3 regions of the Aeribacillus sp. FSL K6-1305 genome follow, and region 2 is predicted to be linked to each of the others. Evidence: riboswitches for the same ligand, from Rfam matches in the RefSeq annotation. Region 2 holds a riboswitch; each other region holds the start of a gene.
What was found. Region 2 has a riboswitch for S-adenosylmethionine ahead of NST97_RS18265 (bifunctional homocysteine S-methyltransferase/methylenetetrahydrofolate reductase). Riboswitches for the same ligand answer to the same signal wherever they lie in the genome.
Positions count from the first base shown of each region.

Region 1: linked by a shared signal. The riboswitch ahead of NST97_RS10075 (2,3-diketo-5-methylthiopentyl-1-phosphate enolase) and the one ahead of NST97_RS18265 (bifunctional homocysteine S-methyltransferase/methylenetetrahydrofolate reductase) in region 2 are both predicted to bind S-adenosylmethionine.
Region 3: linked by a shared signal. The riboswitch ahead of NST97_RS18770 (methionine biosynthesis PLP-dependent protein) and the one ahead of NST97_RS18265 (bifunctional homocysteine S-methyltransferase/methylenetetrahydrofolate reductase) in region 2 are both predicted to bind S-adenosylmethionine.

Region 1 is NZ_JBBOQV010000002.1:37,091-41,373, reverse strand. It holds gene NST97_RS10085 (BREX system ATP-binding domain-containing protein) at 244-498, opposite strand; gene NST97_RS10080 (hypothetical protein) at 498-1,082, opposite strand; SAM riboswitch class I at 1,447-1,552, shown strand; gene NST97_RS10075 (2,3-diketo-5-methylthiopentyl-1-phosphate enolase) at 1,631-2,854, shown strand; gene NST97_RS10070 (2-hydroxy-3-keto-5-methylthiopentenyl-1-phosphate phosphatase) at 2,851-3,540, shown strand; gene NST97_RS10065 (methylthioribulose 1-phosphate dehydratase) at 3,537-4,184, shown strand; gene NST97_RS10060 (1,2-dihydroxy-3-keto-5-methylthiopentene dioxygenase) at 4,207-4,283, shown strand, end outside.
Region 2 is NZ_JBBOQV010000002.1:1,733,707-1,737,989, reverse strand. It holds gene NST97_RS18285 (DegV family protein) at 1-82, shown strand, start outside; gene NST97_RS18280 (DUF3941 domain-containing protein) at 114-245, shown strand; gene NST97_RS18275 (HPr family phosphocarrier protein) at 588-866, shown strand; gene NST97_RS18270 (YajQ family cyclic di-GMP-binding protein) at 1,011-1,502, shown strand; SAM riboswitch class I at 1,604-1,725, shown strand; gene NST97_RS18265 (bifunctional homocysteine S-methyltransferase/methylenetetrahydrofolate reductase) at 1,837-3,696, shown strand; gene metH (methionine synthase) at 3,689-4,283, shown strand, end outside.
Region 3 is NZ_JBBOQV010000004.1:11,325-15,607, forward strand. It holds gene metC (cystathionine beta-lyase) at 1-1,064, opposite strand, end outside; gene NST97_RS18770 (methionine biosynthesis PLP-dependent protein) at 1,057-2,172, opposite strand; SAM riboswitch class I at 2,289-2,426, opposite strand; gene NST97_RS18775 (hypothetical protein) at 3,222-3,380, shown strand; gene NST97_RS18780 (aliphatic sulfonate ABC transporter substrate-binding protein) at 3,757-4,283, opposite strand, start outside.

The DNA of each region.
Region 1 (4,283 bases), 1.7 Mb from region 2:
CAAAGGGCAGCGTAGTGCTCTTCACAATTTTACAAGCATCCGCTTTACATGGAGTGGGGGTGTGGTAGGCTTATTTGCCATGCGAAAGAATTCATTGCCCCTTTCACCCTTCGCATAACACCACGCCCGCAGAGGCTCCATGTCAAGCGACAAGCGATGTCAATGAGATCAAAATTAAATTTCACTTATTGGTGTCCAAAATACTGACTTAAATCCAGTTTAATTCTTTCTACAGTACTAGGACTAATAATTTAAAAGAGAATGGACATCGTTCCCCTCTTTTGCAGCGTCTAATACGAATATAAATTCACGTAAAAATGTCCTTGGAAGTACAGTGATTTCCTGTTCAAAGGCAACAGTAAATGATTCAACATATTGCTTAATAAATGTATCATCAATAACTGTCTCTGGTATCCATTTGTGTACCATACCGTGGATTTCCCTAACTTTATATGAAACTTCTATTAATTGTTCAGTTGAGAAACGGTTTAATTTCATCAATGGGGTTGAAAGTACACCACTAACCCTTCCATTTTTTGTGAAGATAAAGGTTTAATTCTAAAATATAAAACATCATGTTCTTTAATTGATCGATCCTCGTTTTTAATTAAATCATCCGTTCCAGTAAATAACATATAACATCCTTTCCTTACATACGATTCACTTATTCCTAGCAATTTAGCTAATTTGTAATTCGAGAAATCAGGATTCAACTCAATTGCTTGTCTAAGTTTTTCTAAGTTCTTATCCGTTTTATTGCGCTGTTCTTTTAAATACTCCTCACGGCTTTTTACGCCCATTTCCCGGCGTTTTTGTTTCCTTCTCCGCTTTTCATTCGCATCTATAATCGTGCTTAAATGGCGTTGTTCGTCCTCTGTTATATCTAACCATTCAATTAATTTTTTATTGCTGATATTATATCCAGCGCCAGGATACCCTTTTTCTCTGGCTATTCGGTTTGCTTCTTCGTTATTCCGTGCATAATAGGCCTTTTCAGCGCTTCTGGTGGATCTTCTTAAAGGCTCATTAAACTGTAAATTAAACGTTAGCGTTTGTTTTAAGGCTTCTTCTGGATCATTCAAAAAGCAACATAACCAATAACGGTACAAGAAACAAATTGTCTCACGATAACCAGTAACGTTATAATTGCGTAATTCAACCAGTTTTTCTAAGTCTAGTAATCTAGCATGATGCGATCGGAAGACGTTAAAAAGATGTTGTACCTTCTTTTTTCGTCCTCTTTTTTTAGGCTTTCCTGTTTTGGCTCAACCTCAAGTTCCGGTAAATACCTCAAATTGTAAACTGCACCATTAAATAATTGTAGCATGCCATCAGAAAAATGTAAGCGAATTTGAATCGAATATGATGTAAAAAAGTGTTGACAGAGGGGAAGGATAGTGGTATAATCCAAGTAAACGAATAAGAATTATAAAGTTAATAATAAAACTCTTATCAAGAGCAGGTGGAGGGATGAGCCCAATGAAGCCCGGCAACCGACTCATATGATGAGCACGGTGCTAATTCTCCCAACAGAGATGTTGAAAGATAAGAAGTTGTTTTGACAAAAAACCTCTTCTTATTGAAGAGGTTTTATTTATATAAAAAAATCTGAATGAAGAGGATTGAAAAAATGGGTCACGTAACAGCAGTATACCAAATCATTGCGAAACGAGAAGATTTAGAAAAAAAAGCAGAAGACATTGCTCTTGGATTAACGGTAGGTTCGTGGACTGACCTTCCTCTTTTAGTGCAAGAGCAGTTAAAAAAGCATAAAGGACAAGTGGTTGAGATAAAAGAAACAGGCGAGGATCCATCCTCCGGCAAAACGATTGCACAGCTTCACATTCGCTTTCCGGGAGAAAACTTTTCTAAAGACATTCCTGCCATCTTAACGACAACTTTTGGAAAATTATCACTAGATGGAGAAATAAAATTACTAGATTTGCAGTTTGACGATGAGATCTTTCGGTATTTTCCAGGTCCTCGATTTGGAATTCAGGGGTTACGAGAAAAACTTGGCGTTTACGACAGACCGTTAGTGATGAGCATCTTTAAAGGTGTAATTGGACGTGATATGGATTACCTTCTTGCCCAATTGCGGGAGCAGGCTCTCGGGGGCGTCGACTTAGTAAAGGATGATGAAATACTTTTTGAAAATTCGCTCACATCATTTGAAACAAGAATAAAGGAAGGCAAAAAAGTTCTTGATAACGTGTATCAAGAAAAGGGACACCGAACTTTGTATGCGGTCAATTTGACGGGAAAAACATTTGAATTGAAAGATAAGGCAAGAAAAGCAAAAGAATTAGGTGCCGATATTTTGCTATTTAATGTTTTTACATATGGACTCGATGTGCTGCAAGCATTAAGGGAAGATGATGAAATCGCCCTCCCAATTATGGCTCATCCGGCGTTTAGCGGATCGTTTACTTCATCCGAAAAATATGGGCTCTCTCATTCCTTATTGCTTGGAAAATTGATAAGAATTGCTGGAGCAGATTTTTCGTTGTTCCCTTCACCATATGGCAGCGTTGCATTGGAGCGTGACAAAGTTTTAAAAGTGAAAGAAGAATTGGTGAAGGAATCAGTTTTAAAACCAGTTTTTCCTGTTCCATCTGCTGGCATTCACCCGGGTCTTGTTCCCATTTTAATTCATGATTTTGGAAAAGATTGTGTCATTAATGCAGGAGGCGGTGTTCACGGTCACCCGCAAGGTGCTCAGGGTGGAGGAAAAGCTTTCCGTCAGGCAGTTGACGCTGTTTCCCGGGGTGTTCCCCTTAATGAAGCAGCTGAAGACATAGAATTACAAGAAGCAATTCGGCTCTGGGGATGGAAGGAGGCACCGTCCAATTGAAGCCAGTAATATTTTGTGATTTTGATGGAACGGTGACAAAAAAAGATAACATCGTTAGCATCATGAAGCGTTTCGCTCCAAAAGAGTGGGAGCAATTGAAGGATGGCGTCCTTTCCCAGTCGATTAGTATTCAGGAAGGAGTCGGCAAGATGTTTGCACTTCTTCCATCTTCTTTAAAGGGTGACATCATTCACTATATTTTAGAAACTGCAGAAATAAGGGAAGGATTTCGCGACTTTGTTCATTATGCGAAAAACATGAACATTCCTTTATACATTGTCAGCGGCGGAATCGATTTTTTTATTAAACCGCTGTTGCAGCCTTTTGATTCTATTACCGCACTGTTTTGCAATAAAGCGGATTTTAGCGGAGAAACGATCACCATTCATTGGCCTTATACGTGTGATGAAAAATGTCCCAACCAAAATTGTGGGTGCTGCAAACCGACAATTATTCGGCAAATTGCAAATGCTGACACTCATTCCATCATCATCGGGGATTCCGTCACAGATTTAGAAGCCGCGAAGATTGCAGATACAGTTATTGCACGTGATTATTTATCAAAAAAATGTCAAGAATTTTCTATTCCTTATCAATCTTTCGAAACATTTTACGACTGTATTGACATTTTAGAGAAGACAATAAACAAAACAAATTTCATAGAAGAAAAAGGTGGCGCAAAATGAGTGTCGTTTTAACTCGTGTTCATGAGCTTGCGGAGATTAAAGAGGAGCTTGCTGCGAGGGATTGGTTTATGGGGACAAGCGGCAATTTAGCCATAAAAGTTCAAGATTCCCCGCTTCAGTTTCTTGTGACCGCAAGCGGCAAAGATAAACGAAAAAAAACGAAGGAAGATTTTTTGCTTGTTGATGGAGAAGGAAATCCTGTAGGCGCAACACAGCTGAAGCCTTCGGCAGAAACGCTATTGCATTGCGAAATATATAAAAGAAGCAAAGCCGGCTGCAGCCTGCATGTACATACGGTTGCAAATAATGTCATCTCTGAACTTTATGGTGACGCTGGGAAAATTGTATTTCAAGGACAAGAACTGATAAAAGCGTTTGACCGCTGGGAGGAAGATGCAGAATTACAGATTCCGATTATTTATAATTATGCCCATATTCCTACATTAGCAAGCACTTTGGGCGATTTCGTGAAGGAGGATAAAGGGGCAGTTCTTATTCGCAACCACGGAATTACTGTATGGGGAAAAGATGGCTTTGAAGCAAAGAAAATTTTAGAAGCTTGTGAATTTTTATTTCAGTATCAGCTTGCTCTTATTCAAGCAAAAGCCGGTCTCCTTGCGAGTACAGGAGCTTTAAATAATTAAACATTTTAAGGAGGTATTTTACATGACAACGATTAAAATTCAAGGAACAAACGAAGTTATCAGCAATCAAGAGGAAGTGATTTCATTTTTAAATCAACA
Region 2 (4,283 bases):
CATTGGTGCACACTCTGGCCCCGGCACCCTTGCTGTATTTTTTCTAAATAAACATATTCAAGAAGCTTCATGGAAATCATAAGTATATAACAGTATTGAAAGGAGCTTCCTGAATGTCCAAAACAAGCGATAATGATAAAAAAGCTGTAGACAACAATGCAAAACGACACGAAAAAAATCTATTGAAGGAAAAAAATCGAGAGCTTGGAAAACGGCAATACTCAAAGAAAACGGATCATTTATAATGCCCGCCTGTCGGGCTTTTTCTTTTTTTGAAATATCTCTAAAGGCGAGTCTTCCACCTCTTCTATCCGGACGTTCTGAAAGAAAAAGACGCTTTCTTATCTTGCAGTATGCATCTTTTCTCTAGCTTTTGTTTTCATTTTTGTCTAATAAAACATGGGCGGGGCAATAACTTTCAATTTGATTAGGCCATTCATTTCATTAAAAAACAGAGAAATCCAAAACGTTTCCATATTCGAAAGCGGAGGTCATTTTTTTATATGTAAGAGGAAATGACAAACATGTGGGAATCTATCCTTTATTAATGTAAGATATTGTAAAATAAGTATACAAGAGGTGGCACAATGAAGAAACATGAAATTTCCGTGTATCTTACAAAAGAGATGGAGCCGGAATATGTCATTTCCCTTGTCCATGAAGCGATTAAATTTAACAGCTACATTTTATTCCAAACAAAAAAGCTCCAATTAAATGCGAAAAGCGTTTTAAGCATGCTCGGTTTTTCCGCCTTTTTAGAAGGTCATGTAGTCATCAGCGCTGAAGGAGAAGATTCGCTCGAAGCAGTAAAAAACTTACAAGACTTTCTTTCCCCTAAATGTTCTAAAGCGACATCTTTAGCTTAATTGCATTTAAGCAGATATTAATTTCCTTGCCGTTGCTTTAAGTAACGGTTTTTTCATTTAATTTGCGAGGAACCCCTAAAAGAGTTGTTCAACTGAACGACATTCACTATAATGAATGTAAATAACGTTATTGGAGGTAAAAAGTTGGCTAAGGAGAATTCATTTGACATCGTCTCAAAAGTGGATATTGCCGAAGTGAACAATTCCATTCAAATGGCGAAAAAAGAAATTGTAAACAGATATGATTTCAAAGGATCTAAAAGCGATATATCCCTAGAAAAAGATGAGCTTGTGCTAATCTCTGACGATGAATATAAGCTGAATCAACTAAAAGATGTATTAGTAAGCAAAATGATTAAACGCGGTGTCGCAACCAAGAATATTCAGTACGGGAAAATCGAAAAGGCTTCAGGAGGCACTGTCAGACAAAGAGCCAAACTTGTCAACGGAATTGACAAAGAAAACGGGAAAAAGATCAATGCGCTGATCAAAAATACCGGGCTAAAAGTAAAAAGCCAAATTCAAGACGACCAAGTCCGGGTAAGCGGCAAAAGCAAGGACGATTTGCAAAAAGTGATTGCAGCTGTGAAAAGCGCCGACTTGCCGATCGACGTACAATTTATTAATTTTCGCTAGCTTTGCCCTGTTCACAAAATTGAAATTTTATATTGATTATTTTGATAAAATTCGTTAAATTAGGATTAATCCGTTGTTTTAAAATTTCATACGGTAAAGCGTTCTTATCAAGAGAAGCGGAGGGACTGGCCCGATGAACCTTCAGCAACCGGATTACCCAAAAACTTTGGGTACCAAGGTGCTAAATCCAGCGATGCGTAAATTTGCGCTCGGAAGATAAGAAGAAGGGGAAAATGTTCAAGAAAAAGTCTTCTTCTTATTAGAAGGCTTTTCTTTTTTATATAGGTGTTCGCCTCCTTGCAGGCGCCTATTTCATTTGATTGGAGGACTTTTTATGGGGCTTTTACAAGATTTACAGAATCATATATTAATTGCCGACGGAGCAATGGGGACTCTACTATACTCATTCGGAATAGACAGATGCTTTGATGAGCTAAACGTTTCAAAACCGGAAGAAATAGAACGGATTCATTCAGCCTATTTAGACGCAGGCGCAACTGTTATTCAAACAAATACATACGGCGCCAATCGCATAAAGCTTGCCAGATATGGGCTGGAAGATGATATAAAGATCATCAACCAAAAAGGGGTTGAACTTGCAAAGAGGGCGTTACAAAAAGCGGAAAACAAAGGGTATGTCATCGGAACAATCGGCGGCATCCGTTCGTTTCAAAAAAGCGCCTTCACGCTATCTGACATTGCCGAAAATTTTCGCGAGCAGCTTCATGTCCTTTTATCCGAAAACGTAGATGGCATTATTTTAGAAACCTATTACGACTTGGAAGAACTGAAAACCGTTTTGCAAATAGCTAGAAAAGAAACGGATTTGCCCATTATCACAAATGTTTCTTTGCACGAACAAGGCGTCTTTCAAAATGGAACAAGATTGGCAGACGGTTTGAAAATGCTTGAAGAACTTGGTGCAGATATTGTCGGCCTCAATTGCCGTTTAGGCCCTTATCATATGCTGCAATCTCTGGAAGAAGTGCCGCTGTTTGAACATGCCTTTTTATCCGCTTTTCCAAACGGCAGCCTGCCAAGGTATGAAAACGGAAGATTAGTTTATGAATCAGATGAACACTATTTTTATGAAGCGGCTCTTCAATTCCGAAAACAAGGTGTCCGGCTTCTCGGCGGATGCTGCGGAACCGCGCCGAAACATATTCGGGCAATGGCTGAAGCTGTATCAAACCTCCCTCCTGTCACAGAGAAAGAAGTAAAAGAACGAAATGTTCCAATTCATGCTTTACCTATGAAAGAAAGTCAAGAAACTCCTCTCCCAGATATTGCAAAAAACAGACGCTCAGTGATTGTAGAATTGGACCCGCCGAAAACGCTCGGCTTGGAAAAATTTTTAACAGGAGCAAAAGCGTTGAAAAAAGCGGGGATTGATGCAATTACGCTTGCGGATAATTCCCTTGCTACACCAAGAATCAGCAATGTTGCTTGCGCAAATATTGTGAAAAGCCGTTTCCAGCTTCGCCCGCTCGTTCATTTAACATGTCGTGACAGAAATTTAATCGGCATTCAATCCCATTTAATGGGGCTGCATACGCTTGGCCTGCACGATATTTTAGCGGTCACCGGCGACCCGTCCAAAATCGGTGATTTTCCGGGTGCAACCTCTGTCTATGATTTATCATCGTTTGATTTAATCAGCTTAATTAAGCAATTTAATGAAGGTTTGTCATACTCCGGAAAATCACTTGGTCAAAAAACAAACTTTACTGTAGCCGCCGCCTTCAATCCGAACGTAAGACATCTTGATCGCGCAGTTCAGAGACTTGAGAAAAAAATCAGCTGCGGAGCCGATTATTTTATTACGCAGCCGCTCTACTCGGAGAAGCTGATCGAAGAAGTATATGAAGCAACAAAACATCTGAATGTTCCGATATATCTCGGGATTATGCCGTTAATAAGCAGCCGCAATGCTGAATTTATTCATAACGAAGTGCCAGGCATTAAATTGTCCGATTCGATTCGCGAACAGATGCAAAAAGCAGGCAATGATAAAGAAAAGGGAAAACGAGAAGGACTTGCCATTGCAAAATCGCTTATTGACGCAGCATTTGACCTGTTTAACGGCATTTACTTAATCACTCCGTTTTTGCATTATGAGATGACAGTCGAGCTGACGGAATACATTCATAAAAAAGAAAAGGCAAAACGAGAAAGGAAGATTTCCCATGTATAACATAAAGGAACAGCTGGAGAAAAAAATTTTAATACTAGACGGAGCCATGGGAACAATGATTCAAGCTGCAGAATTATCTGCGAAAGATTTTGGCGGTGAAGAATATGAAGGATGCAACGAATATTTAAACATCACTTCCCCTGAAACGATTGTCCGTATTCATGAAGCGTACCTTGAAGCAGGCGCTGATATTATCGAGACAAATACGTTTGGCGGTACAAGCATCGTCCTCGAGGAATATAACTTGGGGCACCTTGCTTTTGAAATAAATAAAAAAGCAGCTGAGATTGCAAAGCGCGCTGCAGAAAAATATTCAACACCGGATTGGCCTCGTTTTGTGGCAGGATCAATGGGGCCAACGACTAAAACGCTCTCCGTTACAGGCGGCGTCACATTCCAACAATTGGCAGAAGCTTATCAAGTTCAAGCGGAAGGACTGTTAGTGGGGGGCGTTGATGTACTTCTCCTTGAGACAAGCCAAGATATGCTCAATGTAAAAGCAGGTTACTTAGGAATTCAACGAGCTTTTCAAAAGCTCAAGAAAGAAGTGCCGATCATTCTGTCCGGAACGATAGAACCGATGGGAA
Region 3 (4,283 bases), on a different contig from region 2:
ATCCCTCTTTTGATCCGTTCTTCTTTCGGCATCGCGGCATGGGACATTTTAGCTGGATACGACAAGATCGATTCAACTGCACCAAGGCTGACTGCAAAAACAGGCAGCTGAACATGATCAGCAAGAATCTTGACCGCTTTTTCATCTTCTAGTTCAAACGATAAAACCGCTCCACCGTTGACACTTTGCCGCAAATGAATATCTGACCCTGGGTGATCGTGAAGACCTGGATAGTACACTTTTTTAATGGCAGGGTGCTTTTTCAAAAATTCTGCTAATTGAGAAGCTGTTTTGACGGATTGATCCAGCCGCACATGAAGTGTTTTTAACCCTCTTAATACAAGCCAGCAATCATGCGGGCCGAGAACAGCGCCGAAGGCATTTTGAAGTTTGTAAAGCGCTTCGCCAAGCTTTTCATCTTTCACAACTGCCAGTCCTGCCAAACAGTCGCTATGACCTGCCAAAAATTTTGTTGCACTATGTAAAACAATATCGGCCCCTAAATCGAGAGGCCTTTGCAAAGCCGGAGTCATAAATGTATTATCAACAAATGTTAAACAGCCGTTTTCTTTTGCAAGCTGCACAATTGCTCGAATGTCCGTCACTTTTAACAGCGGATTCGAGGGCGTTTCAATGTAAATCACTTTTGTGTTCGGACGTATATTTGCTTTTACGGCATCAAGGTCCGTCATATCGACAAACGTATATTCAATGCCAAAGCGCGATAAAACATCGGCAACGATCCGGTATGTTCCGCCGTACACATCTTCTGTGACCAAAACATGATCACCGGAAGAAAGTAAAAGAAAAGCTGTTGATATAGCGGCCATCCCAGAAGCAAACGCAAAGCCTCTCACTCCGCCTTCCAGTTCGGCAATCGCCTCTTCCAACGCTTTTCGTGTTGGATTTCCTGAACGGCTGTAGTCAAATTCAGGAGATTCATCCAATGTTTGCTGATGAAACGTTGACGCTTGCTGAATCGCCACGCTGACAGCACCAGTTGTCGGGTCAACCTTATGTTTATTATGAATCAATTTTGTTTGAAAGCTCCATTGGTCATGCATTTAGTAAATCCCCTTTCGCAGCTGCTTGCAATGCCTGCTTGAGATCTTCCTTCAAATCCTCCACGCTTTCAATCCCTACAGAAAAACGGAGAAGCCGGTTGCATACACCGTTTTGAATTCGGATTTCTTCCGGAATGTCCGCATGTGTTTGGGTAGCTGGATACGTTATAAAGCTTTCTACCCCTCCAAGGCTTTCCGCAAAACAGATTAATTTCAGATTCTGCAAAAACGGGTTGACCCATTCTTCTTTTTTCACACGGAAGGAAAGCATTCCGCCTCTGCCAGGATATAATACATCATCAATTTCAGGAAGCTCTTTTAAATATGCCGCCAGCTTCCTTGCATTTTCCTGATGTTTGGCCATTCTCAATGATAAAGTTTTCATTCCTCTAAGCAGCAGCCACGAATCAAAAGGAGATAATACCGCACCAATTGCATTTTGATGCATGGCTAATTTTTCGCAAATTTCTTTCCCTTTTGCACAGACCAGGCCGGCAAGGACATCGTTGTGACCGCCTAAATATTTCGTTGCGCTGTGAATCACGATATGCGCTCCTTCTTCAATCGGACGCTGCAAAACAGGTGTGTAGAACGTATTGTCAACGATCAGCAGCAAATTGTGCTTCCGGGCCAATTCCGCCAACGAGGAAATCGATGTTTCCTGCATAAGCGGATTAGTGGGCGTTTCTAGAAAAATCGCTTTAGTATTTTCGTTTATTAATGATTCCGTATATTCGCGAGACGTAAAATCGTCATAGTGGAAGGAAAGACCGTATTTGCGCCACTCTTCTTCAAACAAGCGGTATGTCCCGCCATATAAATCTTTTGAAACGATCAGTTCATCTCCACTTTTAAATAAAGCCATAATCGTCTGAATCGCTGCCATTCCGGAAGAAAATGCAAATCCTTGATCGGCTCCCTCCAATTTGGCTATGGCGTCCTCGACAAGCTCTCTCGTTGGATTTTTTGTCCGAGTGTAATCATAACCTGTTGATTCACCTATTCCTTTATGCCGGTAGGCTGTGGACAAATAAATGGGGGCGCTTACTGTTCCTGTAAGAGCTTCACTTCGATTTCCTAATTGGGCCAAAACTGTTTCAATATTCATCTTTGACTTTCCTCCTTTTTTAGTTAGTAAAAATGTGCTGCTTTCATTGCCTGTAGAGGAGGCTTTAAAAATAAAACGCCCTCTTCATAAGAAGAAGGCGTTTATTGTTTGGCTCCTTCTTATCTTCCAAGCATATCTTACGGCAAAATGCTTGCTGGATTTAGCACCTTGGTACAAAGGTTATCATGCCGCCGTCCTTGTACCGGTTGCTGAGACTTCTTCGGGCCAGTTCCCTCCGCCTCTCTCGATAAGAATTCCGATATGAACTTTTGATAGGTATAACTTTACCTCAGTTTTAAAAAAAATTCAAGACGTTTCCTGCCAACAATTCCGATAACTTTGATTTATTTTCAGTAAAACTAAAGAAAAATAAGAACTTTCTTTAAATAATCCGTCGATTCTTGAAATGTTTTTTTGCGAAAGCCAAAAGGGAAATTTTTTTGTATGGATCACCTTTGATCCTCCATCATTTCAATGAAGTGGTTTTATTTTCCCCTGAGGCTTCCTAAATTTTGAATTGATTTTAAAATGCAAATATCCAATTCGGAAGCTGTCGTATTTTTAAGAAAAATTGTGAACGAGGTGATCTTCTTTAGAGGAATTGGAAAATTTTAAGAGTATTTAATAAACAGTGAATGAAACGATTGAATTGGCAAACTAATCGTTTGATAAATTTTTCGCCAACTTCTGTCAAACGAACCCGTACTCCATAAAGCAACTGAACAGAAAACGAAGATGCGATATTTGTTTTGCAGGTGAAGCTGGGAAGCAAAAAAGATGAACATAAACGTGCCGTTGGAAAATTTGCTGAACATTCTTTACTGATGCGCCTTCTCTTTTTTATCAATATTATGGAAAGGAAAGACTGTTTATGATGCTGTATATAATCGACAGCATACGAACCAATAATTTTCATGACGAGCAAATGATGGGGCAAATCAAAATTATGTGAGAAAACGCTTTCTAAAAACTGGAACATCATCAAAACAATGTGTACGGAATTTATTATGATTATGAAAGCGACTACAGAGGAGATTATTTATTAAGCATTGCAATTGAAGAAAATAATGGGGAAGCTTTTAATTGAAATCCCGAGCAACACGAAATATAAAGTTTTCCAAGTAGATAAGACGGACGAACAAGGCATGTTTAAAACTTGGAGTAAGATTTGGAAGCAAGAAGAAACTGGTTTAATAGAGCGTGCTTGAAAAATACAGCCTAAAGCCCAAATGGAGAAATTGAAATTCATATAGGCGCTGTCTAATAAGTCGATTTTCCGGCTTATAGACGCCCCTTTAATGTTTTAGAAATGTTGATATATCAATGTTTATAATCTTTCGTTTTCAATGGATTTTGACTTTCTGGACAGCTCCAAACAATGTGAAAAAACGGGAGCTTATTCGAGCGATTTGAATAAAAAGCTCTCACAACAACAGAATCCCAATATACAGGCATAGTCATAAACAACTTTTGGGATAAGCCCTGTTTTAACAACTGCTTCATCTTGAATTTACATCAACAAAATAACCCCCCTATCCAGAAGCCGCATAATATCAAAAAGCTTCTGTATAGGGGGTTTATTACTTAATTCAAAAAGCTTGTATCTACAAGACCTTTAAGATCCGGTTTTTCTTTTAAAAATTTCAAGTCATAAGAAGAGTTAGAAAAGTCTTGAAGAACTTTTTCATCCACTTCGGTTGTATAGCGGACACGTTCCCAAGCGCTGTCGATAATTTCTGGGTCAAGCTCTTGATTTGTTATTTCTTTAATCGATTGAATGGCAATATCGCGTGCTTCCTCTTTGTTTTTATTGATGAAGTCGACTGCTTTTTTGTGGGCTTTGACAATATTTTGAACTAAATCTTTATTTTCTTTAATAAATTTGTTGCTCGTCACTAAAACAGTGTTCGGAAGCGTTGTGCCATAGGCGATATCTTTCGTATCGACAATCACTTTCGCCCCGTCTTTTATTAATAATGAAGCCCAAGGCTCAGGCACAGCGGCTAAATCCACTTTTCCCGATTCAAAGAAAGCTTGATATTGTGCCGGGTTTCCAGTTGTATGCTTTAATGTGCCGCCGATTCTTGATGAAGCAATGTCGTAATCTTGCA